DNA from 2 places in the Stenotrophomonas pigmentata genome. Region 1 is predicted to be linked to the other one. Evidence: predicted binding sites of a transcription regulator. Region 1 holds the regulator's gene; the other holds the start of a gene.

The links. The regulator FliA, encoded in region 1, starts transcription of late flagellar genes. The targets are predictions, from matches to a motif close to TAAAGTTTNNCNNNCNNNGGCCGATAA.
Region 2: a site for FliA is predicted at 9,355-9,381, ahead of Q5Z11_RS02770 (GGDEF domain-containing protein). Genes of this name have one in related genera too.

The regions. Positions count from the first base shown of each region.
Region 1 is NZ_CP130832.1:2,147,016-2,162,260, forward strand. Features, by position in the region: gene Q5Z11_RS09765 (chemotaxis protein CheA) at 1-930, opposite strand, end outside; gene Q5Z11_RS09770 (protein phosphatase CheZ) at 934-1,554, opposite strand; gene cheY (chemotaxis response regulator CheY) at 1,554-1,946, opposite strand; gene Q5Z11_RS09780 (RNA polymerase sigma factor FliA) at 1,960-2,709, opposite strand; gene Q5Z11_RS09785 (MinD/ParA family ATP-binding protein) at 2,706-3,590, opposite strand; gene flhF (flagellar biosynthesis protein FlhF) at 3,577-5,409, opposite strand; gene flhA (flagellar biosynthesis protein FlhA) at 5,559-7,667, opposite strand; gene flhB (flagellar biosynthesis protein FlhB) at 7,664-8,794, opposite strand; gene Q5Z11_RS09805 (putative bifunctional diguanylate cyclase/phosphodiesterase) at 8,991-11,111, opposite strand; gene fliR (flagellar biosynthetic protein FliR) at 11,283-12,074, opposite strand; gene Q5Z11_RS09815 (flagellar biosynthetic protein FliQ) at 12,079-12,348, opposite strand; gene Q5Z11_RS09820 (TetR/AcrR family transcriptional regulator) at 12,827-13,534, opposite strand; gene Q5Z11_RS09825 (HlyD family efflux transporter periplasmic adaptor subunit) at 13,644-14,645, shown strand; gene Q5Z11_RS09830 (ATP-binding cassette domain-containing protein) at 14,645-15,245, shown strand, end outside.
Region 2 is NZ_CP130832.1:623,840-639,084, forward strand. Features, by position in the region: gene Q5Z11_RS02740 (DUF3772 domain-containing protein) at 1-808, shown strand, start outside; gene Q5Z11_RS02745 (phosphoglycerol transferase I) at 998-3,097, opposite strand; gene Q5Z11_RS02750 (ABC1 kinase family protein) at 3,554-5,248, opposite strand; gene Q5Z11_RS02755 (DUF808 domain-containing protein) at 5,392-6,300, shown strand; gene Q5Z11_RS02760 (hypothetical protein) at 6,480-7,142, opposite strand; gene Q5Z11_RS02765 (RNA polymerase sigma factor) at 7,147-7,680, opposite strand; gene Q5Z11_RS02770 (GGDEF domain-containing protein) at 7,748-9,289, opposite strand; gene Q5Z11_RS02775 (NAD-dependent epimerase/dehydratase family protein) at 9,408-10,040, shown strand; gene Q5Z11_RS02780 (SDR family NAD(P)-dependent oxidoreductase) at 10,159-10,926, opposite strand; gene Q5Z11_RS02785 (hypothetical protein) at 11,005-11,427, opposite strand; gene Q5Z11_RS02790 (VOC family protein) at 11,497-11,883, opposite strand; gene Q5Z11_RS02795 (DUF998 domain-containing protein) at 11,940-12,551, opposite strand; gene Q5Z11_RS02800 (hypothetical protein) at 12,578-12,919, opposite strand; gene Q5Z11_RS02805 (dihydrolipoamide acetyltransferase family protein) at 13,251-14,627, opposite strand; gene Q5Z11_RS02810 (SH3 domain-containing protein) at 14,624-14,977, opposite strand; gene Q5Z11_RS02815 (alpha-ketoacid dehydrogenase subunit beta) at 14,979-15,245, opposite strand, start outside.

The DNA.
Region 1 (15,245 bases):
ACGCGAGAACACCTTGCCGACCGGCTGCATGCGGGTCCGCATGACCGCCGATTGCAGGCGCGCGGTCGCAATATCCAGCGTGGAGACAGCGCGGTCGAGCTCTTCGTCCTTCAAGCGCATGCGCAGGGTCTTGAGCCGGTTGCGGGCCAGTACCAGTTCGCCGATCAGGTTGACGATGGCATCCAGCCGCTTGGTGTCCACGCGCACGGTGTGCTCGGGTTCGGCAGCCTTTGCACCAGCTGGTTTGGCTGCGCCTGCTGCAGGACGCGCGGGTGCGGCAGGAGTCGCGGCCGGCTTGGGCTTGGGTGCAGCAGGAATCGCCTGCACAGCGACAGCGCCAGGTGCGGCGCCGCCATGCAGCTGGTCAAGCAGGGCTTCGAACTCGTCTTCGTCGATCAGGTCACCGCCGGCCTTTGCCGCAGCGATCGGCTGGGCACCGGGGGTGCCGCTGCCATGCAGTTCGTTGAGCAGGGCTTCGAACTCGTCTTCGCTGATCAGATCACTGTCGCCCGCAGGCGCTGCAACCGGTTGCGCGACTGTGACGACCGGTGCAGCGCCAACATCGAACTGCGCGATCAGCGCAGCAGGGGCATGCTCCGGTTCGGTGCCAGAAGACACGGCGTCGAGCATGGCCTGCAGCCAGTCCAGCGATTGCTGGGCGGCATCAAAATGGTGCGCCAGCAGTTCGGCTTTGCCGGCGCGGGCCATGCCGAGGGTTTCCTCGGCGGCGTGGCAGAGCTCCACCATCGGGTGGATCGCCAGAAAACCGGCGCCGCCTTTGAGTGTGTGGAAACCACGGAATACGGCGTTGAGCTGCTCGCTGTCGTGCGGTGCCTGTTCCAGCGTCACCAGCTGCTCGCCGAGGCGATCCAGGATCTCCTGCGCTTCGAGGATGAAGTCGGCGGCGATGTCGTCGGCAAAAGCACTCATGACTTACAGCCCCAGGTCCGAGAGCAGATCGTCGGCGTCGACCTGCGACACGGCGTGGCGGTCCAGGCCATTGACGGCCGGACCAGCCAGTCCCTGGTTGCGTGCATCGTCTTCCGGCGGCGGCAGGCCCAGCGCGCCAAAGCCTTCGTGCACGCGACGGACGATGCCAACCACGCGGCGGATGATCTGCCCGGTCAGGTCCTGGTAGCTCTGGGTCAGGGCCACTTCGGTGAGGTTGTGGCGGATGCGTTCGAGGATTTCGCCCTGTTCGGCATTGAGGCCGTCGCTGCGCAGACGCTCGGTCAGCGCGCGGCATTCTTCAGCCAGATCCAGCGTGCGGTGGGTGGCCTGCTCGGTCATCTGCACCACGTGGTCCAGGCGCGCGCAGGCGTCGTCCAGCTCGCCGGCTTCACTGGGCACGCTGGGCAATTCGCCCAGGGCCTGGCCGAGTTCGCGTGCGAGCCGGCCCAGGCCGGACATCATCGGCTGGGCGCGCAGGGCGGCCAGCGCGTCGATTTCCCGGCGCCAGCCGGCTTCGTCGCCGCTTTCCAATGCTGCCAGTGCGTCCTGCAGGCGCTGCACCAGGGCCGATTTGTCGTTCAGTGCTTCCCCGAGTTGGTTCATCAGGCGCTCGCTGCCAGGCGTTCGAAGATCTTGCCGAGCTTCTCTTCCAGAGTCTGCGCGGTGAACGGCTTGATGATGTAGCCGTTCACGCCGCTCTGCGCGGCCTCGATGATCTGCTCGCGCTTGGCCTCGGCGGTGACCATCAGGACCGGCAAGGTCTTGAGCTTGGCATCGTTGCGGATGGCCTTGAGCAGCTCGATGCCGGTCATCACCGGCATGTTCCAGTCGGTGACCACGAAATCGAACGGCTGGCTCTGCAGCAGTGACAGCGCGGCATGCCCGTCCTCGGCTTCGGCGGTATTGGTGAAGCCCAGATCGCCGAGCAGGTTCTTGACGATGCGACGCATCGTCGAGAAGTCGTCAACGATCAGGATGCGCATGTTCTTGTTCAAAAGGCTTTCCTCTTCATGGTTCCTCGAGGCCGGCGTCTGCCGCCTCGAAAATCTTCAGCCGCCCTCGCAGGCGCAGCATGGCTTGGCCGTGGATCTGACAGACGCGGGATTCGCTAACGCCCAATACCGCGCCGATTTCTTTCAGGTTCAATTCCTGCTCGTAGTACAGCGACAGCACCAGCTGTTCGCGTTCCGGCAGGTGGCCGATGGCCTTGCCCAGCTCGGCACCGAACTGGCTGCGCTCCAGCACCTGCTGCGGGTTGGGGCCGCCGGTGGTCGGGGTGTCCAGTTCGCCCTGGTCTTCGATGCGCGATTCCAGGCTCAATACCTGTCCGCGCGAGGCGTCTTCGACCAGTCGCATGTATTCGGGCAGCGGCAGTTCCATCGCTTCGGCCACTTCGCTGGCACTGGCCGCGCGGCCGCTGCTCTGTTCGAGGCGACGGATGGTGGCGGCAGCGTCGCGGGCGCGGCGGTGCACCGAGCGCGGCACCCAGTCGCCACGACGGATCTCGTCGATCATCGAGCCGCGGATGCGGATGGATGCATAGGTCTCGAACGATGCGCCCTGTTCGGCGTCATAGCTGCGCGAGGCCTCGATCAAACCCATCATGCCGGCCTGGATCAGGTCGTCGACCTCGACGCTCGCAGGCAGGCGTGCGGCCAGGTGGTGGGCGATGCGGCGGACCAGGTCGGCGTGGCGGGTGATGCAGTCATTGGCCGCACTGCGCTGGACTTCACGGTATTGAGCGGCTGCATTGTTCATGCCTTCACCTTCTGCTGGATGATGCGTTCCAGGAAGAACTCAACGCCGCCGCGCGGGGCGGTTGGGGCTTGCCAGCGCGCGGTGCGACGGGCGATTTCGTTGATGGCCAGCGAGGCTGGCGCGGAAGGGTAGAGCTTGACCACCGGCTGCTGGCGCTGCACCGAAAGGCGCAGCCAGTCGTCCTGCGGCACGCAGCCCAGGTAGTTCAGCGAAACATCGATCAGGAACTTCTCGCAGACCCGCACCAGCTTTTCGTACAGGGCGCGGCCTTCGTTCGGGTCGCGGACCATGTTGGCCACCACCTGGATACGGTCCACGCCGCGTTCGCGCGACAGGACCTTGATCAGCGCGTAGGCATCGGTGATCGAGGCCGGCTCGTCACAGACCACCACCACGGTGTCCTGGGCTGCCTGGCAGAAGGTCAGCACGCTGTCGGTGATACCGGCGGCGGTGTCGATGATCATCACATCGAGGTCGCGTTCCAGCTCGGAGAACACGTTGACCAGGCCGACGTGCTCGGCAGGCTGCAGCTCGGCCATGTGGCGGCGGCCGGAAGCGGCGGGGACCACGAGCACGCCATTGGGGCCCTCGATGATCACTTCTTCCAGCGTGGCGCGCCCGGCGACCAGGTCGGCCAGGGTGTGCTTGGGCTGCAGGCCCAGCACCACGTCGATGTTGGCCAGGCCCAGGTCGGCATCCAGCAGCAGGGTGCGTTTGCCCATGCCTGCCAGTGCCACGGCCAGGTTGGCCGAGACATTGGTTTTACCCACACCGCCCTTGCCGCCAGTCACCGCGATGGTGCGTACCGGGCCGGCAGGTTCGTGCCGGGTAGCCGACAGCGGGAAGGTGTTGGTCAGCTTGGCGTACTCACGCGACTGCATTGTTCAACTCCGTGTTGCAGGGCATATCGGCCGCGCGGCGCAAATCTTCAAGGCGGAGTACAAGATTTGCGGCAGAGGCCCGGTAAAGGTCTTCCGGAACGTCCTGGCCGTCGGTCACCCAGGTGATCGGCAGGCGGTGATCGACCGCCACCGACAGGGCCGAACCGAAGCGGCCGGTCTCGTCCAGCTTGGTCAGCACCACGCCCTGCGGGTTGGCGGCGCTGAAGCGGCGGACCACTTCGTCCATGTCCTGGAAGGCGGTGTTGGCGGGCAGCACCAGCAGGGTGCGGATCTGACCGGCGGCGCGCAGCCACTGCAGCTGGGCAGTGAGGGCGCGGTCGCGCTGGCCCAGGCCGGCGGTGTCGATCAGCACCAGCTTGTAGTCGGCCAGCTTCTGCAGCAGCTGGTTCAGGTCGGTGCCGCTGTTGGCCTCGTGCACGGCGATGCCGAGCTGGCGGCCGAAGCCGTACAGCTGCTCGCGGGCGCCGATGCGCTGGGTATCGGTGGTGACCAAGGCCACGTCGCGGGCGGCGTGGGCTTCGGCAAAGCGCGAGGCCAGCTTGGCAATGGTGGTGGTCTTGCCGGCGCCGGTGGGGCCGACCAGGGCGATGACGCCGCCGGTTTCCATCGGGTCGACCGGGGCGATCGGCAGCTTCTTGGAGATCAGGCCCAGCATCAGACCGCGAGCGCGGCTCGGCTCGATGTCGGCCGGGATCTGGGTGGCCACATCGCGGGCCAGGCCGGCGTCGAAGCCGTACTCGTCCATCAGGTCCAGCGCATTGGCGCGCACCGCGCTGCCGCGCAGGCGTTCATCGGTGAAGCGGTTCATCTCGCGCTCGATCAGATGGCGCATGCCGGCCACTTCCTGACGCAGCTGGCTGAGCTGTTCGTCGTCGCGGGCGATGATCACCGGTGCGCTGGTCACTGCGCTCACCGGGGAGGTGGCGGCGACGGCGGCAGTTTCGGTGGCTTCAACAGCGCTGGTGACCGGCGCTTCCGCCGGCTGCGGGCTAGCGACGGCGGCGATGGCTGCTGCCGCAGCGGCCGGGGCTGCGATTGCCTCGATTGCGGGCGCGACAGCGACTGGGGCCACGGCGACCGGGGCAGGGTTGAACACCGGTGCGACAGGGATTGCTGGAACGGCGACGGCAGCGATCGGCTGCTGCAACTCCGGTTCCGGCATCGGCGGATCGATGACGAAGCGCGCGCGTTCCATCGGTGCAGGCGGCTCGATGGTGACGGCGGCGATGGCGTCGGCAAAGCTGGCCTGCTGGGTGACGGCAGGTGCGGCGGCCAGCGGAGCGACCGCAGCGGCGCTGCCGGCGGGACGGAAAGCCGGCACCACCGGCAGTTCGTCGGCGCTGGCCGGCTGGGTGGCGAAGAAGGTCTGCGGGACAGGTGCGCGCGGAGCAACCGGTTCGACTTCGGCGGACTTGAGCAGGCCGGCAAAGCGGCTACCCGGTGCCAACTCGATGCTGTTGTCGATGGAGCGGCCGGTCGCGCCAACTGCCGAGCGTGCCAGGGCGGCGACGGCCGAGGTGGTGGCGGTGACCGGTTCCGGCTCCGGGGTCTTGCGGCGGGTCATCGCGGCCATGATGGCTTCGGCGGCGCTGCGCGGCTTGGCCGGTGCCGGCGGGGCCGGGCGGGTCGCTTCCAGGGCCTGCTTCACCGCGGTTTCGTCGTAATGCGCAGCCGCCACGATCTCCACACCTTCCTCGATCCGGCGGTTGGACAGGATCACGGCATCGGGGCCATGTTCCTTGCGCACGAGGTTCATGGCGGTGCGCATGTCAGCGGCGACGAAACGTTTGATCTTCATGCTTTGGTACCGGGAGTGAGGCGGCGAAGGAGTGGCGTTGGCGATGTCGAACATGACGAAGCGGGCTCCTTCTTGCGGAATGGGGGCGATGCAGCAGGTGTCTGGTTTCCGTCACCGGCAGGGTTGCCGGTGTCGGCTTTCGGGCTGCCTCAGCTGATCGTGCCGACCAGCTTCAGGCGTTTGTCTTCCGGCACTTCGCTGTAGGCCAGGACCGACAGCGAGGGAACGCTGTGGCGGACCAGGCGCGCCAGCGCGGCGCGGACCGGGGCCGGTACCAGCACTACAGCCGGCTCGTTTCGGGCCTCCTGCTTGCCGACGCAATCGGCAAGGCTTTGGTGGAGGCGTTCGGCGAGACCAGGTTCCAGTGCGGCGCCATTGCCTTGTGTTGACTCCTGCAAGACGCGTTCCAATTGCGGGTTGAGGGTGAACACCGGCAGCTCCGGCGAGGAACCGGCGATTTCCTGTACGATGAAGCGGCCCAATGCATTGCGTACCGAGGCGGTGAGTGCGGCGGCGTCCTGGGTGACTGCGGCGGCTTCGACCATGGCTTCGGCGATCTTGCGCAGCTGGCGGATCGGGATGCGCTCGACCAGCAGGTTCTGCAGCACACGGGCCACAGTGGATAGCGGCAGCGCCTTGGGCGACAGGTCCTCGGCCAGCTTGGGCGCGCTCTTGGCCAGGGTCGCCAGCAACTGCTGCACTTCCTCGTGGCCGAGCAGTTCCGGCGCGTGCTCGCGGATCAGGTGCGACAGGTGGGTGGCAACCACGGTGGCCGGATCGACCACGGTGTAGCCCAGCGACTCGGCATGGGCGCGCTGATGCGGCTGGATCCAGGTGGCGTCCAGGCCGAACGCCGGGTCTTTGCCGGCAATGCCTTCCAGCTTGCCCATCGCGCTGCCCGGGTCCAGTGCCAGTTCGCGGTCCGGATGGATGTCGGCGGTGCTGACCGGCACGCCGTGGATCAGCAGGCGGTAATGGGTGGCCGGCAGTTCCAGGTTGTCGCGGATGTGGACCGGCGGGATCAGGAAGCCCAGGTCCTGGGTGAGCTTTCGGCGCACGCCCTTGATGCGCGTCATCAATTCGCCGCCCTGGGCCTTGTCGACCAGCGGAATCAGCCGGTACCCCACTTCCAGGCCGAGCGGATCAACCGGGCGCAGCTCGTCCCAGGTCAGTTCAGCGGTGGGGGCGGGCTGCGGCTGGCCCAGCGCGTTCAGGCCGCCTTCGTTGGCAGCGGCTTCGTTGCTTGCGGGCTTGGCGGCAGCAGCGGTTTCACGTTTCCACAGTTTCCAGGCGATGAAGCCGAGGATTGCCGCCAAAGTGAGGAAGGCCAGGTTCGGCATGCCCGGCACCAGGCCGACCAAGCCGATGATGCCGGCGGTGATGGCCAGTGCGCGGTACTGACCAAACACCTGGCCCATCATCGCCTCGCTCATGTCCTGCGAGCGCGACGCGCGGGTCACCAGCATGGCCACGGCACTGGAAACCAGCAGGGCCGGCAGCTGCGCCACCAGGCCGTCACCGATCGACAGCAGCGTATACGTCGCCGCGGCGTCGCCGAACGGCATGCCGTGCTGCAGTACACCTACGGCCAGGCCGCCGAGCATGTTGATGAAGAGGATCAGGATGCCGGCGATGGCGTCGCCACGAATGAACTTGCTGGCACCGTCCATCGCACCGTAGAAGTCGGCTTCCTCGCGGACTTCCTCGCGGCGGACCTTGGCCTCTTCGCGGGTCAGCAAACCGGCGTTGAGGTCGGCGTCGATCGCCATCTGCTTGCCGGGCATGGCGTCCAGGATGAAGCGGGCGGTCACTTCCGACACGCGCCCGGCACCCTTGGTGATAACCACGAAGTTGATGATGGTCAGGATCGCGAAGACCACGATGCCGACCGCGTAATTGCCGCCGATGACGAACTCACCGAAGGCGGCAATCACCTTGCCGGCGGCTTCGTGGCCGTCCTGGCCGTTGAGCAGGATCACGCGGGTGGAGGCCACGTTCAGCGCCAGCCGCAGCATCGTGGTGACCAGCAGCACGATCGGGAAGATGGTGAAGTCCAGCGGTCGCTTCACATACACGACGGCCAGCAGCACCAGCATCGAGATCGCGATGTTCAGGGTGAACAGGGCGTCCAGCACCGGCGGTGCCAAGGGCACCACCACCATTGCCAGCAAGGCCAGCACGATCAGTGGTGCACCCAGCCCCTGGCGCAGCATGTCCAGCACGCGGCGCGCGGAGAAGCCCGAGGTCTGGCTGCTCATCGGCTGCCTCCCTTGCCGAATTCATCGATATCGATGGACGCCATCTGCGGCATCGGGCCCGTGCGCCATTGGCGCAACTGGTAGACGTAGGACAGGACCTGGGCAACAGCCGAATACAGTCTCACGGGGATTTCCTTGCCGAGTTGGCTTTCCCGATACAAGGCCCGTGCCAAAGGCGGCGCCGAGACGATGGTGACCTTGTTGCCGTCGGCCACCTGGCGAATGCGCAGGGCCAGTTCGTCGACGCCGCGGGCGACCACGGTGGGGGCGTTCATGCGTCCACTTTCGTACTTGAGGGCGACCGCGTAGTGGGTCGGGTTGACCAGCACGACGTCGGCGGTTGGCACCGCTTCCATCATCCGCCGCTGCGACAGCTGCATCTGCATCTGCCGAATGCGGCCCTTGACCTCGGGGCTGCCCTCGCTTTCCTTCATCTCGCGCCGCAGCTCTTCGCGGGTCATCTTCAGCTTCCGCAGCCAGTTCCACTTCTGGTACGGCGCATCGATGGCGGCAAGCAGGGCCATCGCGCCGGCCGTGGCCAGCAGCAGCTTGAGGGTGAAGGCCAGGCCGCGGCCGATGGCGCTCTCCAGCGGCAGGTGCAGCAGGCCGCGTAGCGCATCCACGCCGTGCCAGATGCACAGGCCCGCGGCGGTGCCGACAAAGGCCACGCGCAGCAGGGACTTGACGAATTCCGCGAGGGCCTCGGCGCCAACCAGGCGCTTGATCCCGGACATCGGGTTCATGCGGTTGAGGTCCGGCATCATCGCCTTGCTGGAAACGCGCAGACCGCCCATCAGGGTTGGGGCGATGAAGCCAGCGAGCAGGCAGACCAGTAACAATGGGCTGAAGGCCAGCATCAGCTTGAGCAGCATCCAGCCAGCGTGGCCAAACAGGGCATTCGGGGTGTCCAGCAGGCCGACTTCAGGCGTCAGCGCGGCCTTCATCCACTGCCGGGCCGAGCCACCCATCGAGCCGCCCAAGGCGTATAGCGCCAGCACCGCAGCGACGAAGACGGTAGCGGTGGCAAGCTCGCGGGAACGCGGGATATTGCCTTGCTCGCGGGCCTCGCGCAGGCGTTTTTCGGTGGGGAGTTCGGTTTTTTCCCCGGCCTGTTCGTTCTCGGACATTGCCTGGCATGGAAGAAGGGTTCTTCCAAGGTCGTGCAAAAATCATTCCAAACCCCAGCTGTAGTGCCGAGCCATGCTCGGCAGGGGCATTACAAGCAATCCAAAAGCCGCAAAGGTAGTGCCGAGCCATGCTCGGCAAGAGGCATTCCCGGTAAAGCCCCATGCCGAGCATGGCTCGGCACTACAGGTGGGGCACCTATTCCTGGTTGGCGTGGAACGAGGCCAGGCGGGCTTCCATTGCTGCGTGCTGGCTGTCGCCGCCGTGCAGGCGCATGAAATTCTCGGCACTGACCGGGCGGCCCAGCAGGTAGCCCTGCAGGTGGTCGCAGCCCAGCCGCTCCACATAGGAACGCTGGCCTTGGGTTTCGATGCCCTCGGCAACGACCTGCAGGTTCAGTGCGTGGCCGAGCGCGACGATGGCCGAGACAATCACCACGTCCTCGTCGCTCTCTTCCAGTGCCAGCACGAAGGCGCGATCGATCTTGATCTCGGTGGCCGGCAGGCGCTTGAGGTGCAACAGGCTGGAGACGCCGGTACCGAAGTCATCGATCGAGATGCCAACGCCCAGCCCGGCAACGCTGCGCAGGACCGAGATGGCATTGTCGGCATCACGCATCACCGCGGTTTCGCTGACCTCCAGGATCAGCCGTGATGGCTCCAGCTCGCTGTGGTCCAGTGCCGCGCGAACATCCTCCAGCAGCTTGGGCGAGCCCAGCTGACGGCCGGACAGGTTGACCGACACCCGCCAATCGCCGTTGCCGGCATCCTGCCAGCTGCGCATCTGCCGGCAGGCTTCGTCCAGAACCCAGTTGCCCATGGTGTCCATCAGCCCGCTCTGTTCGGTCAGGCGGATGATGCGATCGGCCGGGATGTAGCCGTGCTCGGGGTGGCGCCAACGGATCAGCGCCTCTGCGCCACTGACACGGCCGCTATTGGCATGCACGCGGGGTTGGTAGTGCAGGGACAACTGCGCCGTGCCCAGCGCCTTGCGCAGGTCTTCCAGCAAGCGCCGGTCCTGCTCGACGTTGTCGTTCATCCAGTCGGCGAACACCGCATGGCTGTTGCGTGCGGACTGGCGGGAATAGGCCATGGCGGTTTCGGCCATGGCGATCAGCTGTGCCGCGCTGTCGCCGTGCTGCGGGTGCTGGGCGATGCCGAGGCTGGCGGTGATGCGCAGGTCGCGGCCGGCAACGCGCACCGAGTTGACCGCCAGAATGATGCGCTCGGCCAGAAGGTCTACATCCTCTGGTCGCTTCAGCGGGCTGGCGATGACGAACTGGTCGCCGCCCAGGCGCCCGACCAGATCCTCGGCCGGCAGCAGTTGCCGCAGGCGCTCACCGATGTCGACCAGCGCTGCATCACCGGTCTGTGGGCCGAAGGTGCCATTGATGTGGCGGAAGCCGTCCAGGTCGATGGAGATCACCGCCAGCGCTTGCCCGCCCTGCAGCATCTGCTCGATGCGCTCGTGCGAGAGCTGGCGGTTGGGCAGGCGGGTCAGGGAGTCGTGCAGGCTGGCATGGAACAGCTCCTTGCGCGCATCGTCCAGCGAGGCCGACAGCATCGAGTTGCGCAGGTGTAGCAGACGCGCCTGCATGCGTTGTTCGAACAGCGAGATGGTCAGCACCACTGCCATCACACCGACGGTCAGCAATACCACGCAGGCGGCCAACCACTCGGTCGGCACGCCGCCACTGGATGCAGCGGCACACACCGAATTGGCCGGGAAGCGCGCGGCAGCCATGCCGGTGTAATGCATGCCGACGATGGCCAGGCCCATGACGGCGGCGGCAATCAGGCGCAGTGGCATGGACTGTTCGACCGCGCGCAGGCGGAAGGCGATATACAGCGCGCTCCAAGACGCGCCGACGGCAATGATGATCGACAGCGCGAACCAGATGCGGTCGTAGTCGATGCCGGGTGTCATCTTCAGCGCCGACATGCCGACGTAATGCATCCAGGCGATGCCCAGACCCATCAGCAGCGCGCCGAGCGCCAGGCGCAGGTGCGGCAGGGTTGGCCGCGAGACCAGCCACAGGGCAAAGATCGAGGCGGCCACCGCCACCAGCAGTGACTCCAGGGTCAGCCACAGGTCGTAGCCGAGGGGGATTGGCAGGCGGAAGGCCAGCATGCCGACGAAGTGCATCGACCAGATGCCTGCACCCATCGCCACGCCACCGGCCAACAACCAGCGGGCAGCAACGCGTCGTGGCTGCGATGCGGATACCCGCGAGGCCATGTCCAGTGCCGTGAACGAGGCAAGGATCGCCACCAGGATGGACAACACGACAAACAACGGGTTGTAGCTGCCGACGAGCATCAAACCCTCTCCCTAATTGTCGTACCGCGGTTGCGGCAGCGAGCGCTGCCGTGTTCGGTGCCGCATTCCCCTGCAGCGCCCGACTGTACCCGGACTATCCACGGGTATAGGGAAAGCAGCAAGAGGGGCCTCAGGCAATAACAAAACCAGAACGTTGAGCTGAGTAAGGCGTCACATTGTCACTTGTCGCGCCGTGTCAAAGGCGATGTTGAACAGGCGTTGGACCGGCGCCCCCATTTCCCCGGCGAGCAGGGTCAGCAGGGACAGACCCAGCAGCAGGGCGACCGGCAGGCCGAGCTGCATCGGGTTCAGTGCCGGTGCTGCTCGGGCCAGCACGCCGAAGGCCAGGTTGATCGCCAGCATTGCCACTACCAGCGGCAAGGCCAGCGAGAGGGCGCCGCGGAAGATCTGCAGGGCCAGGGTCGGGACCAGGGCGGCGACTGCATGCGGATCGGGCAGGGCGGTGCCGATCGGCAAGGCCTTGTAGCTGTCCACCAGCAACGAGATCAGTGCCAGATGGCCGTTGCTGGTGAAGAACAGCAGGCCGAACATCAGGTAGAACCATTGTCCGATCACGCCGGAGCTGCCACCGCGCATCGGGTCGGCCATCTGCGCGAAGGCCAGGCCAGTGCTTTGCGCGATCATTTCACCGGCCATGGCACCGGCTTCGAAGATCAGCCGCAGCAGGAAGCCAATGCTGACCCCGACCGCGACTTCGCGCAGGATGCTGAGCACGGTGGCCGAGTCGAAACCATTGAAGATCGGCACTGGCGGCAGTACCGGCGACAAGGCCACGGACAGTGCAACGGCCAGCAAGGCGCGCACCCGTGCCGGCACCGCGCGGGTACCGACCATGGGCATGGCCATCAACATCGCGCCGATGCGCAACATGATCCACAGGGTATTGCCGATGATGGCAAACGCCTGTTGGCCGTCGATGACCGTCTGCGTGACCGAATCCATGCCGCTAGCCGATCAGGTGCGGAATGCGTTGGAAGAGCAGGATGGTGAACTCGACCAGATGGCCAAGCAGCAGGCTGCCCAGCGCAAACAATGCCGCCGTCAGCGCGGCGGCCTTGGCGACGAAGGCGATGGTGGGTTCGTTGAGCTGGGTCGCAGCCTGGACGACGCCGACCACCACGCCGACAACCAGCACGACAAGCAGCAGCGGACCGGCGATCCACAGCGTGGCGACAAGGCCGCCGCGCAGTTCGGTGAGGGCAAGTTCGGGACTCATGGCCAGGGCAGATGCAAGAGCAGTGCCAGAGCCCTGGTGCCGGTTTTTTGGCCCTCCCGGTGCAGAGCCGAGCCACGCTCGGCTGCGGTATTACCGGGAGAGCTTCTGCCGAGCATGGCTCGGCACTACATTTCGCCCCCTCCCTTTCGCGCAGCGAAGAGGAGGGCTGGGGAGGGGTTGGCTTTGGCAGTGGTAGAGCCGAGCCATGCTCGGCTGGGGCATTACCGGGAGAGCTTCTGCCGAGCATGGCTCGGCACTACATTTCGCCCCCCTTTCGCGCAGCGAAGGGGGCTTGGGGAGGGGTTGGCTTTGGCAGTGGTAGAGCCGAGCCATGCTCGGCTGGGGCATTACCGGGAGAGCTTCTGCCGAGCATGGCTCGGCACTACATTTCGCCCCCTCCCTTTCGCGCAGCGAAGGGGAGGGCTGGGGAGGGGGTGGCTTTGGCAGTGGTAGAGTCGAGCCATGCTCGGCTGGGGCGTTACCGGGAGAGCTTCCGCCGAGCGCGGCTCGGCACTTGCGCCGCCGCGGCAGCGGCACGGTACTCCTTCCCCACGGCCTCCAATCCGGCGATTGCGAAGCTGTGCAGATGCGCGACCAGCGGTTGCGAGGGGCTCCGCATCACCGGTTGCAAAGGTCCAGGCAGATCATGACCGATCACGATCAGCATCATGCAAGGCGCTGCAACGCTCAGCAGGCAGCGCAGCAGGGCGGGATCATCGGTCGGAATGCCGGAGATCTCACTGAGGATCTGCGCAATGGCCACGATCTTCGGCGGTACTGCTTCATCCAGCAGCACCTGCAGGTGCGAAGAAGGCGCCATCAGCTCGCGTGCAAGTACACGCGGAGCCCAGGCCTCGGGTTGCTGTGCGCGTTCGACCAGACCCGTCAGCAACGCGTGCAGGCGTTGCTGGGCACTGAGGCCGCTGGCGGCGATTCGCTGTAGATCCTCAAGATCGAGGATCTGCCGGTGCGCTTCCAGCAGCACGGCCTGGTACAGGCCGTTGCGGCTGCCGAAGTGATAGTTGATGGAAGCCAGGTCGGCGCCAGCGCGTTGGGCTATGGCCTTGCCAGTGGTCTCAGCGAAGCCCTGCTGCGAGAAAAGCTGGCCCGCGGCCTCCAGCAGGCGGCCACGGGTCGCTTCGCCGTCGGTACGGGGACTGCGTGACGATGTTTTCTGTGTGCTCATTGCGTGGCAAGTTTAGCGTGGTCAACGGATTCGCCATGCTCACTTTAAATTAAATTTAATTTGAACTAGGCTGCGCACTGTACTCCTATCCATCTGCGGATGCGTCCCGATGAAAAAGCCCGTCCTCGTTGTTGTGGCCGCCGCGGTGGTGCTCGCAGCCTTGTTTGCATGGTGGTGGAGCGGGCGCGACAAGCAGGCGGAGGGTGCTCTGCTGCTGCAGGGCAATGTGGACATCCGGCAGGTGTCACTGGCCTTCGATGGCAGCGGTCGTGTGCAGGAAGTGCGGGTGGAGGAGGGCGACCAGGTCAAGGCCGGGGAGGTATTGGCTACCCTCGATACCCGCACCCTGCAGTTGCAGGCCGATCAGGCCAAGGCGCAGATCGAGACGCACCGGCAGACGGTGGCACGCCTGCGCAATGGCGCGCGCCCCCAGGAAGTGATCCAGGCCAGGAGCCAGCTGGCTGCAGCGCAGGCCGATGCCGCCCGCACGGCGCAGGACCTGCAGCGTCTGCAAGGCGTGGCCGCCGCGACCGATGGACGCGGTGTCAGTGCCTTGGAAATGGACCGCGCCCGCAGTGCGGCAAAAGTGGCCGCAGCCACCGCCGAGCTGCAGCAGCAGGGTTTGGCGCTGGTCGAGCAGGGGCCGCGGAAGGAAGACATAGCAGCAGCGGAGGCCCAATTGCAGGCGGCCGACGCGCAACTGGCGCTGCTGCAGCACCAGATCGATCTCGGTCAGCTGAAGGCGCCAGTGGCTGCGGTGGTGCGTTCGCGGCTGGTCGAGGTGGGGGACATGGCAAGTCCACAACGTGCAGCCTTTGCGCTGGCGCTCACCCAGCCGAAGTGGGTACGCGTATATGCCAGTGAGACCGAACTGGGTCGCATCCGAGCCGGGCAGTCCGCGCAGGTAACCAGCGATAGCCGCCCAGGCAGATCCGTAGCCGGCAAGGTCGGCTTCATTTCCTCGGTGGCCGAGTTCACCCCGAAATCGGTGCAGACCGAGGAACTGCGCACCAGTCTGGTCTATGAGGTGCGTGTGCTGGTGGACGATCCGGACGACCAGCTGCGACTGGGCCAGCCGGTAAGCGTTCGCCTGCAACAAGACGCTCGCTGATGCAGTCGCCCGTCACTACGGTCGTCGCCCGCGACCTGCGCAAGGTGTTCCCCGCACCCGGCGGTGGCGAGGTCGAGGCCTTGGGCGGTATCACCCTGGAGGTGCGTGCCGGCCAGCTGACCGCCCTGGTCGGCCCCGATGGCGCTGGCAAGACGACTTTCCTGCGCATGGTTGCCGGTCTGCTGCCGGCCGATGGCGGACAATTGCAGGTGCTGGACGTCGACGTGGCGCAGCAGCCACAGCGGGTGCAGGACCAGATCAGTTACATGCCACAGCGATTTGGCCTGTACGAAGACCTGAGCGTGCAGGAGAACCTGGACCTCTATGCCGATCTGCACGGCGTGCCGACGGAGCAACGCACTGCCCGCTTCGAGCGCCTGCTGCTGATGACCGATCTGGCCGCGTTCAAGGCGCGCCCCGCCGGCAAACTTTCTGGCGGCATGAAACAGAAGCTTGGCTTGGCTTGCACGCTGGTGAGGTCGCCGAAGTTGCTGCTGCTGGATGAGCCTAGCGTAGGCGTGGACCCACTGTCACGGCGCGAACTGTGGAAGATCATCCAGCAGCTGGTGCAGGAGGAACAGCTCAGCGTTCTGGTCAGTA
Region 2 (15,245 bases), 1.5 Mb from region 1:
CATCAAGATCGGCGGCAACCTGCTGACGCCGGGCTCGATCATCAGCGCGGTGCTGGTGCTGGTACTCGGCCTTGCGCTGATGCGGGTGGTGCAGCGTTGGCTGGTGGATACCTATCTGCCCAAGACCGAACTGGATATCGGCGCACGCAATTCCATCAGCACCGTTGCCCACTATCTGGGCATCGTGCTGGCTGCTTTGTGGGCCTTGGCAGCGTTGGGTATTGGCTTTGAAAAGGTGGCCTTGCTGGCCAGCGCGCTGTCGGTTGGTATCGGTTTTGGTCTGCAGGCGATCACCCAGAACTTCGTTTCCGGCCTGATCCTGCTGGCCGAGCGCCCGGTGAAAATTGGTGACTGGATCAAGATCGGCGACCAGGAAGGCGACATCCGCCGCATCTCGGTGCGTTCCACCGAGATCCAGGTGGGCGATCGTTCCACGCTGATCGTGCCGAACTCGGAACTGATCACCAAGACCATCCGCAACATGACCATGGCCAATGCGCTGGGGCGCATCCAGGTGCAGTTCTCGGTGCCGCTGGGCACCGACATGGGCAAGTTGCGGGCATTGCTGCTGGGGATCTATGCCGCCAACGAAACGGTGCTGATCGATCCGGCGCCGTCGTTCTTCATTGATTCGATCAGTGGCGGCCAGGTGGCGGTGAACAGCTTCGCCTATGTGTCCTCGTCGCGGAGCGTTTACGGCACCCGCAGCGAGGTATTGTTCGCCCTGTTGGAACAGACAGCCGCCGCTGGCATCGCCCTGTCCACCCCGACCGACATCCACCTGGTACGCGATCCCCCGCAAACCTAGGTAGTGCCGAGCCATGCTCGGCAGGGGGAGGTCCGCATGTAGTGCCGAGCCATGCTCGGCAGGGGCTTTCCCGGTGATTTGTAGGAGGGCGCAAGCAGCGAAGCTGATGGTCCGCCAGATTGCGGCTGCAATAGCGACTGCAGCATTGCCAGCTTCGCGGCTGACACCGTTCCTGCAAAAGCAGCAGCGTTACGACCTCGGATGCTCGCTGGTCGGCACCAGCGCATAGTCGTCCACGGCCAACTGCTCGGCATGATTCAACCAGGCGCGGATCTCCAGGTCGTCGATCTCCTGGTCCACGCCCAGCGGCATGCGGATGCGGCCATCGGCATCGGGCTGCACCCATTGCTGGGCCACCACCACGTTGCGCTTGGACGCCACTGCTTCCACCCAGAAGCCACGCTCGGGGCGCTGCGCCGCATACAGCTCCAGCACGTATTGGCCGGGACTGGTGTGGCGCGGTTGGCGGCTGATCATGCGTGACTGACGCACGCTTGGGCGCGGCCCGCTGAACGCCTGCAGCGGCGCATCCACGGCGATGCCTCGGCGCAGCTGCGCATCGCGGTACAGGCGCATGCCCTGGTCACTGTCCAGCAGCAGCGCGCACCACTGGCCGTCGGCCGAGCCATCTTCAAACGCAGTGCAGCGGTCGACATAGGCCAGGCGATGCTGCGGATCGGCTTCCTCGAACTTGCGCGAGGTATTTTCCAGGTACACCGATTTCAGGTCCCACTGCTGGTCGTATTCCAGCAGCACCGGCGGCTGCACCTTCTGCACGCCGACCAGCACCTGATCCTCGTCCAGTCTGAGCATGCGGGTCTGTTCGCCCAGCCACAGTGAACGTGCGAACGCGCTATAGCGTGCGTACGTCCTTGTATCACCGCTGGTAGCCGCGACGCTGGCACTGGCCGCAGGGGCAGGCTTCAACAGTGAGCGGCCAAAGCCGATTGCATCGATCGCCGGATCCAGCAGCTGCAGCGCGGTAGCGCCCGAGTCCAGCGTGGTGCCCGCCTGGGCAACAATCTGCTGCGGTTGCAGCTTGTTGCCCAGGAACAGCAGCAGGTTCTCGCGCTTCTGCTTTTCCAGCACATGGCTCAGGTCATTGGGCATGGCCAGGTGATCGGAGGCCACCACCACCAGCGTGTTGTCGGCGAACTCGCTGCTGCGGATGCGATCCACAAGGCGCGAGATCAGCCGATCACTGCATTTGAGTGCATTGAGCAGGCCGATATTGCCGTGCACGCTGCGATAGCGCGTGTTCTTGCAGGCCACCGGCAGATGCCCGGCCGGATGATGGGTGTCCATGGTCAAGGCGGTCAGCATGAACGGCTGGCCGCTCGCTGACAGCTCGAGGAAACGTTCGTAGGCGCGCTCCAGCAGCACGTCATCGTGCACGCCCCAATTGGAAAAATGGCGTTTGGCGATGTTCTGCTGCTGGAACCATTCCAGATCGCGCACGTCGTCAAAACCGTGCGAGTTGAGGAAGTCGGCCTTGGCCGCGAACTGCCCGTTGGCTCCGCCCATGTAGTGGTTGCTATAGCCCTGCTGCTTCAGGTAATCACCAAGGCAGAAGGCTTCAGGCAAGAAGCGGCCCATCCGCCCCATGCTGTTCTCATCGCCTTGCGCGGTGGTCAGCGGCACGCCGCACATCGACGACACCAGGCCGGCGATGGTCCAGCCACTGCCGTCGGCGGAGGCGATGTTGCGGAAATCCAGGCCTTCACCAGCAAGCCGGGTGAGGTTGGGCATAAGGCCGGGGAATACGCTCTGGTCAAAATACGTACGTTCCAGGCTCTCGCCGTAGATCCAGACGATGTTGGGCCGCTGCGCCAATGGCTTGGATGGCAGCTGGTACTCGCCAGCCACCGCGCTGTAGTCCACCGGCTGCATCTGCAGGTAGATGCGCTTGCCGTCGGCGTACAAGGGACTGAGCATCAGCGTGGACAGCAGCAGCGCCGCGAACCCTGCGAATACCGGCAGACCATGGCGTGGCAGTTGCAGGCGGCGCATGCGCAGCAGCAACAACGGTGTCAGCGATAGCAGGACCAGGCCGATGAAGCCGATGATGTAGGCGCTGAAGTCACCAACACCGGCGCCTTCCATGTCGCTGCGCAGGTGGTAGAGCGTGGCGGAATTGATGCCATCGCCGCTGAGTTTATCGATCAACCACCAACTGCTCAGTGCCAGCAACAGCAGCGATAACAGACCTGCCTTCAACCGGGCCAGGGTGGGTGACAACATCAACAATACGAACAGTGCTGCCAGAGACAGCCAGATGATCCAATGCATGCGGTCACGTGGGTAGCGGAGACAGGGTCAACGGCTGCGGCCGTCGGCGCTTTGCAGGCACGCTGTATGGGCGATGCGGCGAAGCATCTGGATCTTGCCTGCCGTAACCTGACTGAAATGTTTGGACAGCGCTGTCGTATTCATCATCAGCGGATTGCGGCGTTTTGCGCGTGAGACAGGGTGAGAGAGTGTGCTTTTCAGGCTGATTTATTGATGTTCGCGCCTACTGGCGTCAGTGCGTTGAAGCGACATCACGTAGCCCGGGTAAGCGCAGCGCACCCGGGATGGCAACGATAGAAGCAATGCAGCTTGCGCGTGGCTGTGCTGCTCCAGCTGTGCGCGCACCTGCAATGAGGCTTGCAAGGTTCGTCGGCGGTGCTGTCATCGCGTGGATGCACGCCACGCGTGGTCCCGGGTGCGCTGCGCTTACCCGGGCTACAGTTGTTGCGTTCTGGCTTAGCGGTGGCCGCGCTCTTCGCGTGCCCGCGCTCTGGTGCGGCGATCGAACAGTAGTGAGCTGACAATCAGGCCCAGGCCGATGAACACACCGAGCAGGAACAGCAGCATCGCGAAGGCCGGGTAACCAAGCAGCGTCCAGCGTGTTGGTACCCGCATCAGCAGGGTGGAGGACAGCAGCAATGCAGCGGTGATCAAGCCCGCCGCGATGCGGTTGGCGACTTTCTGGATGTTCTCCATCAAGCGCGATTCATCCAGGCCGGTCACCTTCATCTGCAGCCTGTTCTCGGCTACCAGACTGAGGATGTCGGACATGCGTCGTGGCCCGTTGCGCAGCAGCTGCTGCACTTCCATCGCCTCGCTGGCCAGGTTGGCGGCCGACAGCGACTTGCGGAAGTGCGCGCGCATCACATGCTGCAGCTGTTTCTCGACCACACGCCGGGTCTTCATCTCGGGGGCGAGGAAACGACAGACGCCTTCCAGATTGAGCAGGGCCTTGCCGAGCAGGCTCAGTTCCGGTGGCGTGCGCAGATTGCTGGCAGTGGCGATCCGCACGATCTCCAGCACCACGTGGCCTTCGGACAAGGTGCCGTTGGCGGCGTAGCGCGCAATCATCTGCCCGGTCTCACGCAGGTAGCGCTCTTCGTCGTAGTCCTCAAGCCGGGTGCTGATGCTGATGATTTCATCGGCCACTTCCTCGCCGCGTCCGTCCACTGCGGCAAACAGCACTTTCAGCAGGCGCTGGCGCAGCCGTGGCGGCACATGCGCGACCATGCCCAGGTCGAAGATCGCCAGCTGGCCCTCCGGCGTCACCCGCAGATTGCCCGGGTGCGGGTCGGCGTGAATCTCGCCATGTACGAAGATCTGGTCCAGGTAGCCACGCACAAGTGCGGCGGCCAACGGCACCATCGACTGCTCGGTGCGGCGGACCTGCGGGATGGCATCCACGCGCACGCCATGCACCAGTTCCATGGTCAATACCCGGCGGCCACATAGATCCCAGACCGGCTGTGGCACCCACAGCTCCGGGTACGGCGCCAGATGCTGGCCGAAGCGCGCCAGGTTGGCGGCCTCGGCTTCATAGTCCAGCTCCATGCGCAGGGTCTTGGCGAACTCGCCCAGCCAGTCGGAGAAGCGCACCTTGCGACCAACCCGGGTGAGGTGGTCGGCGGCGGTGGCGAAGCTGCGCAGCACGCCGATGTCCGAACGCAGCTGGGCAGCGATATCGGGTTTCTGCACCTTGATGGCGACCTGCCGCCCGTCATGCAGCTCGGCCTGGTGGACCTGGGCGATGGAGGCGCAACCCAGCGGTTCCGGGTCGAACCAGGCAAACAGCTTGCTGACCGGTACACCGAGGTCGTCCTCGATCACCGCGCGGATCTGCTCGACCGGGATCGGCGCAACCTGTTCCTGCATGCGCTCAAGCGCGGCCACGTATTCGGGCGGAATCATGTCCGGGCGGGTCGACAGCACCTGCCCGAGCTTGACGAAGGTGGTGCCCAGCGCCTCCAGGTCGGCGACGAACTGGGTGGGATTGCCGGCGGCCGGTGGCCGGCCCAGGCGCGGGATTTCGCCATCCAGCGAGATCCCGGAGAACACCCCCGAATTACGGTAGCGCAGCAGCAGCCGCACGATCTGCTGGCGTCGGCTGTTGCCGCCGACGGTGGTCGGGGCATCGCTGCTGGTCGGTTCCATCAAGCGGGTATCTCCGTGGTGGCACGGGTGCAGTGTGGCCGCAGCCGGGTTGCAGGTGGGTGAATGCGTGGGCGGATATCCCGATGACGCCACGAATGAGTGAGAATCCCTCTTCCCCCTGTCCCACGACCTGACGGTGACCCATGGCTGGAGCCAGCCTGTTTGCCCTGCTCGACGATATTGCTGCATTGCTGGATGACGTCTCCATCCTCACCAAGGTTGCCGCCAAGAAGACCGCTGGCGTGCTCGGCGACGATCTGGCGCTGAATGCCCAGCAGGTGACCGGCGTCAGCGCCAACCGGGAGTTGCCGGTGGTGTGGGCGGTGGCCAAGGGCTCACTGGTCAACAAGGCGATCCTGGTGCCGGCGGCGCTGGCGATCAGCGCATGGCTGCCGTGGGCGATCACCCCGCTGATGATGATCGGCGGTGCCTTCCTCTGCTACGAAGGGGTGGAGAAGCTGGCGCACAAGTTCCTGCATTCCAAGGATGAGGACGACGCGCACAAGGCCGAGCGCTTGAAGGCCATGGCTGATGAAAAGGTGGATCTGGTTGCGTTCGAGAAGGACAAGATCAAGGGCGCGGTGCGTACCGATTTCATCCTGTCGGCGGAGATCATCGTGCTGTCGCTGGGGGTGGTTTCGAACCAGCCGTTCGCACAGCAGGTGGCGACCCTGATCGTGATCGCGCTGGGCATGACGGTGTTCGTCTACGGACTGGTTGCCGGCATCGTCAAGCTCGACGATATCGGCGCCTGGTTGCTGGACAAGGGCCGCGCGCTGGCAGCGCTTGGCCGTGGCCTGCTGTATGCCACACCGTGGTTGATGCGCGGCCTGTCGATTGCCGGCACCGCGGCGATGTTCCTGGTGGGTGGCGGCATCCTGGTGCACGCGATCCCGGCCCTGCATCACTTCATCGTCGGCCTGGCGCCGGCCAATCTGGAATGGCTGGCCAATGCGGTGGGCAGCGTGGTGGTAGGCGTGATCATTGGTGCAGTGGTACTGACCGTGGTGACCTTGTTCCAGCGTATGCGTGGGGCGAAAGCCGCGCATTGAGTTGATTTTGTGGGAGCGGCGTAAGCCGCGAAGCCGATAGACCAACCGTTGTGGGAGCGGCGTGAGCCGCGAAGCAGATGATGTCACCGGCACCAATTGAGTGCTGGCATGACAGTAATCTGCTGGATTGCCAGCTTCGCGGCTGACGCCGCTCCTACAAAACAGCAACGCGGCTGCAGTTACTGCAGGCCTTGCTGCAACTCCTGCAGCTGCCGCTGGGCACGGGCCAGCGATTGCCCGGACAGGCTGTCCAGCAGTCGCTGCCATCGATGATTGGTTGGCACGCGCCGCATCGCCCAACGTGCCGCTGCGACGCTGACCAGCATCAGCACCACGCCGAATCCCAGGGTGCCGAGGAACCACGCCGGCGCCATCGCGTACAGGTCCAGTCCCAGCCACTGCACGCACAGGCATTGCAGCACCAGCAGCCATAGGCAGAACCACGGCAGGCCCAGGCCAAGTTCGCTGAGCGCGGTGAAGCGGCGCAGCTTCGCCAGGCGTTGCTGCTGGATCAACACCGGCGCCGAGGCCATGTCCACATGCACGGCAAGCAGGGCGCGGGTAACCGATACCCAGATCGCGGCGATGCCGTAGACATGCAGGGCCAGCCCGCTCAGCAGCAGCTGCGGCAGCTGACGGTGCTCGATCCAGAAGCCGGCGGCCAACACGGTGACCGCGATCCACACCAGCAACCAGCCCAGCTGCAGGCCGCTGAACCAGCGCAGGCGGCGGCGCACGCCGGCCTGGCGTGGCTGCTGCCATGCCTGCAGGGCCAGCACTTCCAGTTGGTCGATACGTTGCGCCTGCTGTGCCCAGGCGGCTTTTAGTTGGTCGAGTTCCATGCGGTCAGCCTCGTGTGTCGGTGGGGTCGAACTGGCTGCGCAGTTGCTGGCGCAGTCGGTGCAGGCGGGTGGCGGCATTGCTGGCGCTGATGCCCAGTACATCGCCGATCTCGCGGTGGCTGCAGTCGTCCATGTGCAGCAACAGCAGGGCACGGTCCAGCGCTGGCAGGCGGTGGATCAAGGCATTGAGCTGGGCCAGGCTGGCGGTGTCCTCGGCGTTGTCGGCAACACTGGCCAGGTCATCGTCCAGCGCGCTATCGCTGTGGTATTGCCGTCGCAGTTCGCGGCCACGCAGTTGCGAGATGGCGATGTTCAAGGCGATGCGGTACAGCCAGGTGCTGAAGCGCGCACGCTGCGGATCGAAGTCAGGGAAGGCACGCCAGGCCTGGGTGCTGATTTCCTGGATCAGGTCGCGGCGGTCTTCAAGGTGCGCGCAATAACCACGCGCAACCTTGAGCACGATGCCCTGGTGCTGGGCCAGCAGCAGGGCAAAGCGTTGTTGCAGATCGGCGATGGGGGCGGTCGCAGTGATGTCCATGCCAAGGTGATTCGCACCAGCGCAGGAAATATCACAGCCGCGGGCGGAATTCCGCTCGGGCGATGGCTCAGTTGGCCGGCAGGACCTGGTTGCGGCCTACCCGCTTGGCTGCATACAAGGCCTGGTCGGCCCGTTGCAGGAGAGCCTGCAGGGCTTCGCCGGGCTGGGCCTGGGCGACGCCGGCGCTGAAACGCACCTGCACGCGCTGGTCGCCATGCAGGAATGGCCGCTGCGCCATCTGCTGCTGCAGCTGTTGCAGGGTTTCCAGCGCGGCGGCGCGGTTGAGGCCGGGCAGCACCAGCACGAACTCGTCGCCACCGAGGCGGGCGATGCAGTCGCGCCCGCGCAGGCGTTGCTGGATCACCGCCACCAGATGGCGCAGGGCCTGGTCGCCGCCGGCATGGCCGTGCTGGGCATTGGTCTGGCCGAAGTGGTCCAGGTCGAGCATGGCCAGGCTGAGCGGCGTGCCGTGGTCGGCCAGCAACTCGCCCAGCTGCTGCTCGAGCCCGCGCCGGTTCAGGGCGCCGGTCAGCGGATCGGTACGCAGCTGGCTGCCGGCTTCTTCCAGCTCGCGTTCGAGTTGCTGCACGCGCTGCTCGGCGGCCTTGGCCTCGGCACGGGCATTGGCCAGATGGTCACGTGCACGTGCGGCCTGTTCCTGTACCCGTGCGGTGTCCTGCAGCACGTCCTGCAGCAGTTGGGTCAGGTCGGAGATGCTGCGGGTCTGGCGTACGGCAATGGCATAACTGGCAATGCGGTCGTGGTATTCGCCGGTTTCGGTGACCATACCGTCCACCTGCGTCACGAAGTCCACCATCAGGTCTTTCATCGCCTGCTTGGACTGGTCGATGCCATCACGCAGCAGGCCTTGGCGGTAGATCACCTCGCGCAGGTCGTTGCGGGTCTGCTCCAGCGAGTTCGCATCCAGCGGCCCGGCCAGCAACTGCCGGATCGAGCGGATCTGGCCCTGCAGCCAGCTGTCGCCATCGAGCAGTTCGGAGATGTTTTCCAGCAGCATGTCGAACAGGTTGAGCAGCAGGTCGCGCTGTTCCTGCAGGCTGCTGCTGCGCACGCCGACCTGGTGGCAGAGCTCACGCAGATGTATGGCCACCGGCTGCAGCGGCTGGCCGCTGCGCCAGCTGCGCAGTTCCTCACCCATGCGCTGGGCCTGCTGTTCCAGTTCCGGTGACTGCTGCATCAGGCTGGCCAGCACCGCGCCCAAGGTGTCGCGCAACATGTCGCGCAGCTGCTCGGCCTGGCTGTTGCTGGTGGTGGAGGCTTCCAGTTCAACCGTGCGGATGTATTTGTCGATCAACTGCCGCAGCAGGCGCCCGTAGCGCTCCCAGTCCTTCTCGGCGTGGGCGCTGTGCAGGCGCTGGCCCATGTCGCCAAGCTCGCCGGGCAGGGTGCACATGCCCTGGGCGAAGGCCGCCAACACCGGTTCCGGCGCGTTGGCACCGATGAACAGGCGCTGCAGCATGGCCATGCCGCCGCCCCCGCTGGCCACGACCTCGCCCGCCGCAGTCGCTTGCGGCGCGCTGCGCCGGGCGAGGATGCGGCCCAGGCCGCCCCTGCGGGAGGTAGAGGAGTCGTCGGGGCTGTCGGCCATTGCGCAGGGATCCGGGCGGGTTGTGGCTGCGCCTGTGCGCAACCGGAGGTGGTGTCCAAGCCCCATTATCGGCAAGGTAGCAGCCGGCTTGAATGGCAGCCGCTCACAGGAGGACATCATGCGGGTATTGCTGGCTGGCGCGACCGGGCTCGTCGGGGCGCAGGTACTGCAGCGGTTGCTGGCCGACCCGCGTTGCAGCGGGGTGATCGCACCCACCCGCCGCGCGCTGCCGCTGACCGACGCCAAACTGTTCAATCCGGTGCTGGATTTCGCCGCGCTGGCGACCGTGGCACAGGGCTGGCAGGTGGACGCGGTGATCTGCGCGTTGGGTTCGACGATGAAGCAGGCCGGCTCGCGCGAGGCCTTCCAGCAGATCGACCATGGCTATCCCCTGGCGATCGCGCAGGCGGCACGGGGCAACGGTTGCGAGGTATTCGCGTTGAATTCGGCGGCCGGCGCCAATCCGCGCTCGTTGGTGTTCTACAGCCGGGTCAAGGGCGCCTTGGAGCAGGATCTGCGCGCGCTGGGGTTTGCTTCGTTGACGCTGGTTCGCCCGGGATTGATCGGCGGCGAGCGCGCCGAACGTCGCACCGGCGAGCATCTGGCCAGCGTGGTGCTGGGCGCGCTGGCGCCGGTATTGCCGCGCGCGTGGCGGATCAATCCGGCCCCGCGGATTGCCGACGCCCTGGTGGAGGCGGCATTGAATCCACAGCCTGGCGTTCGGGTGGTTGGGGCGGCGGATTTGGTGTGAGCCTTGGTTGAGCTTGGTTGGGTTGTGGGAGCGGCGTAAGCCGCGAAGCTGGCGATCTGTAAGTGCACCGGCTTCGCGGCTTACGCCGCTCCTACAAACAGCGGCTCCCACAACGTTGTTACGCTGGCAACGACTGCCCGCCATCCACCGCCAGTACCTGGCCGGTGATCCAGCGCGCTGCAGGCGAGCACAGGAATACCGCGGTATTGGCCACATCCTCGACATTGCCGAAACCACCGAACGGGATCTTGTTGCGGATCTGCTCGTACAGCTCGGGTGCGTTGCTGCGCCGCTGCTCCCACAGCCCGCCGGGGAATTCGATCGAGCCCGGTGCCAGTGCGTTGACCCGGATGCGCTCGCGCGCCAGTTCGGTGGCCAGACTGGTGGTGTAGTAGTTCAACGCTGCCTTGGCGGCGGAATAGGCGGCCGCGCGCGGCGTCGGCACCGAGGCATTGATCGAGCTGATGTTGAGGATGGCCGGCAAGGTGCTCAGGCGCAGATGGGGCAGGGCGGCACGGTTGGCGCGCACCGCGGCCATCAGGTCGATATCGAAACCGGCCTGCCAGCTGGCATCGTCATTGCCGTTGCCATAGCCGGACGCATTGTTGACGAGGATATCGATACCGCCCAGCTCGGCGGCAGCAGCGTCGATCCAGGCCTGGATCTGCGCCGGATCGGCGAGATCGCATTGCTGTGTGTGCGCGGTAGCCGCGCCGTCGCGAAGCAGTACATCGGCAGCCTGCTGCAGCGTGGGCGCGCCACGTGCGCAGATGCTGAGCTTCGTGCCTTCGCGGGCAAAGCCCTGGGCGATGGCCAAGCCAATGCCCCGGCTGCCACCGGCAACCAGGACACGTGCCCCGTGTAGAGAAGCAGAGGATGGATTCATTGCTGCGGTTCCGGTGGGCGGAGACCGCGCATTATCGCTGCGTCTTGGCTTACGGGCGAAGAACGCGGTGTTCCGTCATCACGGCAGGCCAGGCACGTTCAAGGTCGCGAACAGGTTGTTCTGCGCCTTCTTGGCCATCGAACGCGGCAGTTTCGCGATGAAGGTATCGCCGGTGAGCGCCATGTCACCGCGGAGGATGAAGCCGTTGATCTGCGTATAGCTCTTGACGGTGTACTTGTTTCCATCCTTGGTGACTTCCATGTACATCGGTGAAGTCAGGATGTTGTTGCCCTTGCGATAGACGCGTGTGCCATCGATGTCGCGGACTAGGCGATAGCCATGTTCGTTTGCCCAGGCATCGACCTTGGCCAGCACGTCCTCATCGGAACTGAAGGTGGTGAGGTCATGCGGCGTACCGCTGTTCTTCGCAATCAGCGCCAGGATGTTGATGGCAGCCAAGCCACCCAGACCGCCCACGACCATTCCGGTGATCAAACCCATGCTGTTCACTCCTTGATTTGGACCGGCATTCCAACACATCGCAACGCAGGCTGTCGTGAAAAAAATGTATCAATCCCAGGTATTGGGCGTTGCGCCACGTTCTGGATGGTGCATCTGCACGATGCAGAAGCGATGGCCGGTGGGTGCTTCCATCACCCACCAGCGTTTGATCCTGGCAATGCGACGTGCGCCCAATGCTTCAAGCCGGTCGGCTTCTGCATCGATATCGTCGGACTCGATATCCAGATGCACGCGTGAAGCGTGATCGACGCGCTGCACTTCCACATGCAGGTCAGCGGGTGCACCCAATAGCTCGGCGTACTGCGCGCCATCGTTCTCGGTATGGCCGGGCTTGGCGGTCAAGCCCAGAGCGGGCGCCCAGAACGCGGCGGCGGCATCGCTGTCGGTGCCTTGGCAATCAATGATGAAACCTGCAAGACGGCTGCGGTGGCTCATGCGGATGCTCCGGTGGCAGAGGAGCGCAGCGTACACCCGCTATCCGTGGTTGCGTGTTATCGCGCTGTCGGCACAGCTGTTGAAATACTCAGTCGCCATGCAGTGATGCATAGCGCGCTGTATACACTCCATTCGGCCAGACGTTGCAGCAGCCCGCGCAAGGGTTGCAGTGGTTCCAGTCCCATCAATACGAACAGCAGCAACCAGAGCCCTGCCAGCGCGATCCACAACACGCGCGTAGCTGGGCGCAATGTCGGCGCGGTTGCCAACAACACCAGACCGAGTGCTGTGCCCAGATAGGTGAACACGCCGAGCAGGGTGTGCAGAGACTGCGACAGGCTGCCGCCGATCGGGCAGCCGAGATCGCAAGGTGCCAGCGCGGAACCTATCCACGCCAGCGGCTCGAACATCAGCAGCCAATAGCCGAAGTGACTGGCACCGCTTACTGGAGCTAACCGTGCGAACGCGAACAGCAGCAATGCGGCCAGTACGCCGACCGGAATGAAGCCGAACAGGCTGATCGCCTGCGCATGTGCGCTGCCGGTCGCGCCGAGTTCACTGATGTATTGCGACAGCGGCGAATAGCCAGGCTTGAGCGCGGCACCACCGAGCAGCATCAGCAGGTACATCGCCACGAACAGCAGGATCAGGCAGCGCTGGTAACGCATCGTTGGCCCTTCGATGCGTGCGCTGCTCAGCGTACGCGATTGGACAGGAACAGCTCGACCTTGCCGCAACCCGGGCAGGCGTGCAGATCGAACTCCTCGCGGTTGACGAACAGCTCACCGAGATCGCCGAGCAGGAAGGGCATTGCCTGCGAGCCTTCGTGGAAGCGCTTGCGGCCGATGAATTCCATGCGCATGCCGGGGCAGCGCGGGCAGTCGATCAGGCGCGGTGGTTGGGTCCAGTTGCGGCCGTCATCGGGCTGATAGTCGCGCGGCGGCGGTGCGCCATCGGCGTGGGTGCCGCATTTCCAGCATTGATCGAAGTTGTCTTCGTTTACTTCCTTGCAGTTGCTGCAGGTCCAGGTGCCCATGATGGTTTTGGTGGCGGTGTGGGATTGAGCAATCGTAGCGCTGGAATCGTGGGTTGGCGTTACAGGTGGGTGATGTTTTTTTGTGCGGTGAGGTTTGGTGAAAGATCAAAGGCAGGAGCTGCCCTCACCCCAACCCCTCTCCCGCACGCGGGAGAGGGGCTAGGATCGCGGCGGCTCGTAGTGCACTGAGCCCCTCTCCCGCCTGCGGGAGAGGGGTTGGGGTGAGGGGAAGCTTCTAACAAGCAGGCCCAAAGCAAAGTTCGAAGCAAAAAAGAGCCAAAAAAAGGCCCGCATCGCTGCGGGCCCCAAAATCACACAGCCAACAAATCTGTCAGTTGACCTTGGCCAGATCATCGATCAGCACGCGCAGGAAGCGCGCGGCTTCGCCGCCGGTGCAGGCGCGGTGATCGAAGGTGACCGACAAGGGAATGACCTTGTGGGTCTCAATGCCGCCCATCACCGGGGTGACCTGGAAGCGGGCACGGCCTGCGGCGACGATGGCCACGCACGGCGGCACCACCACCGGGGTGGCGTAACGGCCTGCGAACATGCCGAAGTTGGACAGGCTGATGGTGTAGCCGCTCAGCTCCGACGGGGCGATCGAGCGGTCTTCGACCTGCTGGCGCAGACGGTTGATGCCTTCGCGCACGCCGCGTGCATCCAGCATGTCGGCATTGCGCAGGGCCGGTACGAACAGGCCATCGTCGGTGTCCACGGCAATGCCGATGTCGACCTGGGCATGCAGGGTACGGGTGAGGTTGTCACCGTCGAACCAGGCATTCATTGCCGGCACGGCCTGGCAGGCGCTGACGATGGCGCGGACCAGACGCGAGGTCATGTCGTTGCCCGGCGCCCAGGCGTGGATGTCGGCGTCGTCGCTGAGCGTGGTCGGCACGACCTTGCTGTGCGCATCGGCCATCACCCGCGCCATGTTGCGACGCACGCCCTTCAGTGGTTCCGGCTGGCCCTTGGCGACCACGCCCGGAGGGGCGGTACGCATCGGCTTGCCGGCGGCGGACAGCGGGGTGCGGGCACTTGAGCCCCTCTCCCCCTGGGAGAGGGGTTGGGGTGAGGGTACGGCGGCTGCAGTAGCGATCGAACCCCCGGCCACTGTCCCGGTGGGAGAGGGGAGCAACGCTGACGGGTTTGCCGCCGCCTGCTTCACATCATTCATCGTCACCGCGCCTTCGGCGCCGGTGGCACGGACGCGGGCCAGGTCGACGCCGAGCTTGCGTGCCATCGCACGCACGGCCGGTACCGCCTTGACGCCACCGACGGCCACGGCCTGTTCGGTGTGCACGGCGTTGGAGCTGACCATCGCGCCAACCACGGTGCCTTCGTCTGCACGTTCGGCGGCAGCGGCAGCCACCGGTGCCGGTGCTGCAACAGGTGCGGGCGCGGCTTCGGCCGGGGCGCCGTGGTGATGGCCGGTGTCCTGGCCATCGGCACGCTGCGGCAGGTTCGGGTCGAGCTCGAAGCTGGCCAGTACGTGCCCGGTCACCACGATGTCACCGGCGGGGCCTGCCAGCTTCAGCACCTTGCCGGAGAACGGCGAGGGCACTTCGACCACGGCCTTGGCGGTTTCCATCGCCACCAGCGGTTCGTCGAGCTTGATCACGTCGCCTTCCTTGACGAACCACTCAACGATGGTGGCGTCCGGCAGGCCTTCGCCCAGGTCGGGCAGGTTGAAATTCTTGGTCTGGCTCATGTGAGTTTCTCTTCCAGCAATTCGAGTTCGCGTGCCGGCAGCCAGCCCTGCGCGCCATCGGCGCGCTCGGACCACCACCAGCCACCATGTTCGTGATGCAGCCGTACCTGCTCGCCGCGGTCCACGTCCAGCTCGCGTGCGCTGTAATCACGCAGCGCTTCGGCGCGGCCATCGTCGAGCACCTGCAACCAGGCCACCGGCGCCCAGCCGGCGCCACCTTCGCTGGTTTTCACCCAGGCGAAGGCCGGCCATTCTTCGTCGCGGACACCGAGCTCGACGATCTGCCCGGTACGGAACTGCAGGGGGTTACGGTATTGGCTGCGGTAGCTGCCAATCAAGCGTGCCAGCATGTCAGCCCACCGCCACCGCGCGCTTGGCGGCGGTCACGATCCGCTCCACGCTTGGCAGGTACTTCATCTCCAGGCGGAACAGCGGGATGTGGGTGTCATAGCCGGCGACGCGCTCGACCGGTGCCAGCAGGTCGTACATCGACTCCTCGGCCAGGCGTGCGGCGATCTCGGCACCGAAACCAGCGGTCTTCGGCGCTTCCTGCACGATCACGCAGCGGCCGGTCTTGGCCACCGACTCGGCGATGGTGGCGAAGTCCAGCGGGCGCAG